Regions from separate parts of the Saccharopolyspora halophila genome, predicted to be linked through region 1. Evidence: riboswitches for the same ligand, from Rfam matches in the RefSeq annotation. Region 1 holds a riboswitch; the other holds the start of a gene.

Region 1 (3,404 bases):
GGATCGGGTCGGTGGAGGCCACTGCGATCGCCCTCGAGCAGCAGGGCGTGCGGCCCCAGCGGCCGCTGACGCACGACCTGCTCAAGGATGTCATCGGTGCGCTCGGCCGGGACCTGGAACAGGTCCGGATCACCGATCTGCAGGAAGGCACCTTCTTCGCCGAGCTGGTGTTCGACGGAGACGTGCGGGTGTCGGCGCGGCCGAGCGACTCGGTGGCGCTCGCGCTGCGGATCGGTGTGCCCATTCACGCCGACGAGTCGGTGCTGGACGAAGCGGGATTGATCATTCCGGACGAGCAGGAGGACGAGGTGGAGAAGTTCCGCGAGTTCCTCGACTCCGTTTCTCCGGAGGACTTCCGCGGCGCCGACACGTGAAGCCCGGTCGCCGGGCTCGTCGACGAATGACGTGAAGCCAACGACAGGCCCCCGGGAGCGGTTCGCCGCTCCCGGGGGCCTGCTCGTCACCGGACGTTTCGCGCGTCGAAGTGTTCGGCCCGCCGCCCCGCGCGTCGCGTTGACCCGCTCGCCGGGCGGGCCTACCTTCGAAGTGCGCGAATTGCCCTGGTGTGATTCAGCCGGTACCGCCACCGCGGGTGGTGTGGGCACAAGGTTCGCGTCGCTGGATCGCCACGGATCCGGGCGCTGGTGATCGTCGTCGGCCGCACGGCCGGACGAGGGGAGGCAGGCGTGGTCGAGGAAGCAGCCGACTCGAGTGCTGCGGAGCAGGGTGAACTGTTCGCCGACGCCTCGCTGCCGGACGAACTGGTCGGTTACCGGGGGCCTGCGGCGTGTCAGATCGCGGGCATCACCTACCGGCAACTCGACTACTGGGCGCGGACGAAGCTGGTCGGGCCGTCCATACGCGGTGCCGCCGGCTCCGGTTCGCAGCGGTTGTACTCGTTCAAGGACATCCTGGTGCTCAAGGTGGTCAAGCGACTGCTGGACACCGGGGTGTCGCTGCACAACATCCGAGTCGCGGTGGAGCACCTGCGCAACCGCGGTGTGCAGGACCTGGCGAAGCTCACGCTGTTCAGCGACGGCACCACGGTCTACGAGTGCACCTCCGCGGAGGAGGTGGTCGATCTGTTGCAGGGCGGCCAGGGCGTGTTCGGCATCGCGGTCAGCGGAGCGATGCGCGAGATCAGCGGAACCATCCACGAGTTCCCCGCCGAGCGGGCCGACGGTGGCGAGAACATCGAGGCCCAGCTGGCCGATGAGCTGGCACAACGCAGGCGCGAGCGGCAGGCCGAGACCGGCTGACCGGATCGTCTGTTTGTGCGACAGCCGACATCGCGGATCCGCAATGCGCTGTTGATCGGGTAGCCTGACCGCTATCGCCGACCCCGTGCGGGAGAGCCCTGGACCGGCAGTGCCGGAGCAGGCGCCGAAGGAGCAAATCTCCCCGACAACCTCTCAGGCCACCTGGACCGCACGGGCGAGATACCTCTGGAAAGAGGGTGCGCCACGCGTGGTGCACTCCGCCGACGGTGCAAGCCCACAGCGTGGGTGAAGCTCTCAGGCGTTCGCTTCGCGGACAGTGACAGAGGGGGAGAGCAGCCCCGGCTGCCGCCCTTTGTTCGCCGTGATGAGTGAGGTTTGGCGATGACCGACGGTAAGCACGATCGCATTCCCTTGGCCGCGTTGGAGCACGGCAGGCCCTTCGCCGACCGGCATGTCGGACCGATGCCCGCCGAGCTCGCCCGCATGCTCGACGTCATCGGCGTCGGCTCGCTGGAGGAATTGGGGCAGAAGGCCGTCCCGGACAGCATCCGCGAAGGTGACCTGCAGCTGGCGCTGCCCGACCCGGCCACCGAGACCGAGGCGCTGGACGAGTTGCGCGAGCTGGCGGGCCGCTGCAGGCCGCACGCGGAGATGATCGGGCTCGGCTACCACGGCACGGTCACCCCCCCGGTGATCATGCGCAACGTGCTGGAGAACCCGGCCTGGTACACCGCGTACACCCCGTACCAGCCGGAGATCTCGCAGGGCCGTCTCGAGGCGCTGCTGAACTTCCAGACCATGGTCTCGGACCTGGCCGGTGTGCCGGTGGCCAACGCCTCGGTGCTGGACGAGGCCACCGCCGCCGCCGAGGGCATGACCCTGGTGCGTCGCGCGGGCAAGAGCAAGTCGCCGCGCTTCCTGGTCGACGCCGACACGCTGCCGCAGACCATCGCGGTCATCCAGACCCGCGCGGAGCCGCTGGGCATCGAGGTCGTCGTCGCCGACCTGGCCGGAGGCGAGCTGCCCGAGGGCGACTTCTTCGGCGCGCTGCTGTCCTACCCCGGCGCCTCCGGTGCCGTGCGCGACCACGAGGCCCTGATCGGCGAGATCCACGAGCGCGGCGCCAAGGCCGTGGTCGCCGCGGACCTGCTGGCGCTGACGCTGCTGCGCTCGCCGGGCGAGATGGGCGCCGACGTGGTCGTGGGCAACACCCAGCGCTTCGGCGTGCCGATGGGCTTCGGCGGCCCGCACGCCGGGTACATGGCGGTGGTCAAGGGCATGGAGCGCCAGCTGCCCGGGCGGTTGGTCGGCGTGAGCGTCGACGCCGACGGCAACCAGGCGTACCGCCTCGCGCTGCAGACCCGCGAGCAGCACATTCGCCGCGAGAAGGCGACCAGCAACATCTGCACGGCGCAGGTGCTGCTGGCCGTGGTCGCCGCGATGTACGCGGTCTACCACGGCCCGGACGGGCTGCGGGCGATCGCGACCCGTGCGCACCGGATGGCGACCGTGCTGGCCGAGCAGTTGCGCCGCGGTGGCGTCGAGGTCGTGAACCGGGAGTTCTTCGACACGGTGGTCGCCAAGGTGCCCGGCCGCGCCGACGAGGTGCTGGCCGCGGCTCGCCAGGAGGGCATCAACCTGCGCCGGGTGGACGCCGACCACGTCGGCATCAGCTGCGACGAGACCACCACGCGCGCGCACCTGGACGGGGTGTGGCGGGCGTTCGGCGTGGCTGCGGGCAACGCCGACGCCATCGACGCCGAGACCGCCGATGCGCTGCCGAGCGCGCTGGTGCGCACCTCCGAGTACCTGACGCACCCGGTGTTCCACACCCACCGCTCCGAGACCTCGCTGCTGCGCTACCTGCGCGCCCTCTCGGACAAGGACATCGCGCTGGACCGGAGCATGATCCCGCTGGGTTCGTGCACCATGAAGCTCAACGCGACGGCCGAGATGGAGCCGATCACCTGGCCCGAGTTCTCCTCGCTGCACCCGTTCGCCCCGGCCCAGGACGCCGAGGGACTGCTGCAGGTGGTCTCCGACCTGGAGAACTGGCTGGCCGAGGTCACCGGCTACGACGCGGTGAGCCTGCAGCCCAACGCCGGCAGCCAGGGCGAGTTCGCCGGTCTGCTGGCGATCCGCGCTTACCACCACAGCCGTGGTGGGACGGACCGCGACGTGTGC
Region 2 (3,404 bases), on a different contig from region 1:
TGCCCGCTCATCTACGCACCGGCGACCGTGCGAGCTACCGGCTTCTTCGCGGGCAAGCCGGTGGAGTACTCCGAGACCTTCTCCAACGCCTGCGTCGCCGCCAATGCCACCGCAGGAGTTTTCGACTTCTAGTCCGGACTCGCTCGCGGATCGCAGGAACTTCCGCGTCGCGCACCCACGCCATCGCGGCACGCACTAGCGTCGCCACACACCGTGACCCGGGAATACATCGCTCAGACCCGAACCGCCACCGGTTACGGTTAAGCCATGGCAACCGATGGTGATCAAGGTTCCGCGCGCCGGCCGCGCCGCGTCTACGACGAGGGCGACGAGCCAGATCCCCGGTTCACCCTCGCCAACGAGCGCACCTTCCTGGCTTGGATCCGCACCGCGCTGGCGCTGATGGCCGCCGGAGTCGGCATCGAAGCGCTCAACGCGGTCGCGGATCACCCCAGCACCATCCGCACCGTGCTGGCCGTCAGCCTGTTGCTCGCCGGAGTGCTGTGCAGCGCAACGGCTTTCACGCGGTGGATGGCGGCTGAACGTGCCCTGCGGTGCAGCCGCCCGCTTCCGGCGCCGAAACTCGCGCCGGTGCTCGGCTACGGGCTCGCCATCGTGGGCGTCGTCGCCTGCGTCCTGCTGTTCGTGAGTTCGGTCTAGACGATGCCCCGCACGCACCCGTGGGATCCCGGCCTGCAGATCGAGCGCACCACCCTGGCCTGGTTGCGCACCATTCTCGCCTTCACCGCCAGCCTGCTGGTGCTGCTGCGCTTGATCGCTCACCACAGCGCGACAGCTGCCGTCGCCTGCACGCTGGTGACGCTGCCCGTGAGCGGGATCGTGGGCTGGTTGATGTGGCGCAGGCACCGGTTCAGCGACCACAGGCTTCGCGCGAGCGCGCCACTGCCGGGCGGGGCGTTGCCCGCAGCGGCGACGGCCTTGGCGATGCTGGTCGGAGCGACCGGAATCGTCTACGTACTGTTCTGAACCGGCGGGGCCGATGACAGGAAGGTTACCTTCCTCAGGTCACCGGCTTGCGCACTCCGCGACGGCCACGGCCGGGGAGCCGCGGACCGGTGCCCCGCTCGGACGCCCAAATCGGGTCGATGACGCTGATCGCCATTGATCGCGCCTCGTCCCCGGCTGAGCCGCGTGGGTCTACTCGTTGATGAACTCCGAGTACTGCTGGGCCGTGAGCGTGGCGCCGGTGGAGGTCACCCGCACCTCCAGCAGCCAGCCCTTGTCGTACGGGTCGGAGTTGACCACCGACGGGTCCTCCTCGACCGCCTCGTTGATGGCCACGACCTCACCGGTGACCGGCGCGAACAGGTCACTGACGGACTTGGTGGATTCCAGCTCACCGCATGTCTGACCGGCCTCGATCTGCTCGCCGACCTCCGGCAGCTGCACGAACACGATGTCGCCGAGCGCGTCGGCGGCGTGCTGGGTGATGCCCACGCGCGAAACCTCGCCGCGGTCCTCGATCCACTCGTGCTCTTCGGTGTAGGACAGGTTGGTGGGCAGCGTCGACATAGCGGGAGGCTCCATAGCGTTGCAGGGGGCACGTTCGACGCGCCCCGGGATTTGGCTGGGCCTCCCCCTCTGTTGCGGGACCTGAGAGCTTCACCGCGGCCGAGGGCACGCGACTTGCACCGTGGGTGGCGCGTCGACGTTGACGAGCGCTTTCCAGAGTTGCCTTCCCCGAACGGTCATGGGTGCCTGAGAGTTTGCTGGGGAGATTTGCTCCTTCGGCGCCCTGCCAAGTGGCAGAGGCTCTCCCGCACGGGGTCGATGGCCGGTATGCGATTGTCGATGTGCTCAGCAACGATAAACGGGCCAGTGCAGCTGTCAATGACCTGCCTAACAGTGCCAAGCAAAGGCACAGGTCGTGGGGAGGACCGGTGATGCTCGACGTCGGGGCACTGGTCGAACGAGTCGGCCCCACCCTGCTGCGCACCGTGATCGCCGGGGAACCCTCCGTCTGCGTGGGGGACGTGGTCATCGCCGAACCCGACGAGCCGGTCACCGCCGCCGAGGGCGACCTGGTGCTGGGCGTTGCCATCGGTGAGCGGCAGGACGCGGTGGCGCTGGTGCAGCGCTGCAGCGAGCTGGGAGCCGCAGCAGTACTGCTGAAACCGCCGGCGGGAACCGATGAGGTAGTCGCCGAGGCCGCGAAGACCGCGGGCGTCGGGCTGGTCGAGGTCCGTACGGGCACAGCGTGGGCCCAGCTGGTGTGGCTGATCCGAGCGGCGATGGCCGGCACCGGTGTTGGTCAGCCATCCGAGCGCGGCGCCGATGTGGGCGTGGCCGATCTGTTCCGTCTGGCCGATGCGGTCGCCGACGTGGTGGATGCGCCGGTGACGATCGAGGACGCGCATTCCCAGTTGTTGGCCCATTCGGCGCGTCAGGACCTGACGGATCCGGCGCGCATCTCGACGATCATGGGCCGCCGCCAGCCCGACGACGTGCTGGCGAAGTTTCGCTCCCGCGGGACGTTTCGGCAGCTCAGCAAGGGCAATTCTGCGATCTTCGTGCCGGCTCAGCAGGACGGAACGCTGCCGCGGCTGGTGGTACCCATCCGGATGGGTGGCGAGCTGCTCGGCTCGATGTGGGCGGTGGTCCCGGGCCCGGTATCCGACGAGCGCTCCTCGGCCTTCGCCGATACCGCGCCACTGGTGGCCCTGCAGCTGCTGCGCTGGCGTGCCGTGGCGGACGTGGCGCGGCGACGCTCGGCCGAACAGGTGCGGCTGCTGGTCGACGGCGGCGAGGGCTGGCGAGCGGCGGCCAACGAGCTCGCGGTACCCAACGAGGAGCACCGGGTCATCGCCATCGAGGTTCCCGACTCCGGCGAGCCCGCCGAGGGACAGCGACTGGCGTTGTGGGAATGGATCACCCGCGGCATCGGGCGACGACCGCTGGTCACCGAGATCGGGACGGTGCTTTACGCGCTGGTCCCCGACCGAGCACGCGGTGGCGGCTGGCCCGAGCTGCGCGAGGCCCTCATGTCGCACGAGGCCACACCGCAGCCGCTGATCGCCGTGGGAACTGCGGTGGGGGTCGCCGATGTGCCGCGGTCGCGGGCGCAGGCCGATGAGCTGATCGGGCTGTTGCGCGCGGGTCACCTGCAGCAACGCGTGGCGGTCTACGAGGACGTGTGGCACCTGTTGGCGCTCAGCCGGATGGCGGGCGCTGCCACCGATGCGGGCGTGGGTGCGCTCGGGCCGTTGCCGCGGTTGCGCGAGCACGACCGCGCTCAGGGAACCGACTACTTGGCGACCCTGCACGCGTGGCTTCGCCATCCCGGGGACCCGCGGCGAGCCGGCCGAGAGCTTCGGGTGCACCCGAACACCTTCCGCTATCGCATGAAGCGGATCGGCCAGCTGGTCGAGATCGACCTGGACGAT

Evidence for each region. A riboswitch is a leader RNA that binds a small molecule or an ion and turns the genes downstream of it on or off. The one in region 1 is predicted to bind glycine.
Region 2: another riboswitch for glycine. It lies ahead of gcvH (glycine cleavage system protein GcvH); the one in region 1 lies ahead of gcvP (aminomethyl-transferring glycine dehydrogenase).

The regions. Positions count from the first base shown of each region.
Region 1 is NZ_BAAARA010000009.1:45,566-48,969, forward strand. It holds gene ABD289_RS15290 (bifunctional nuclease family protein) at 1-374, shown strand, start outside; gene ABD289_RS15295 (MerR family transcriptional regulator) at 687-1,259, shown strand; glycine riboswitch at 1,338-1,439, shown strand; gene gcvP (aminomethyl-transferring glycine dehydrogenase) at 1,602-3,404, shown strand, end outside.
Region 2 is NZ_BAAARA010000008.1:255,041-258,444, forward strand. It holds gene ABD289_RS13740 (SSI family serine proteinase inhibitor) at 1-132, shown strand, start outside; gene ABD289_RS13745 (YidH family protein) at 268-660, shown strand; gene ABD289_RS13750 (DUF202 domain-containing protein) at 664-987, shown strand; gene gcvH (glycine cleavage system protein GcvH) at 1,159-1,533, opposite strand; glycine riboswitch at 1,697-1,791, opposite strand; gene ABD289_RS13760 (helix-turn-helix domain-containing protein) at 1,905-3,404, shown strand, end outside.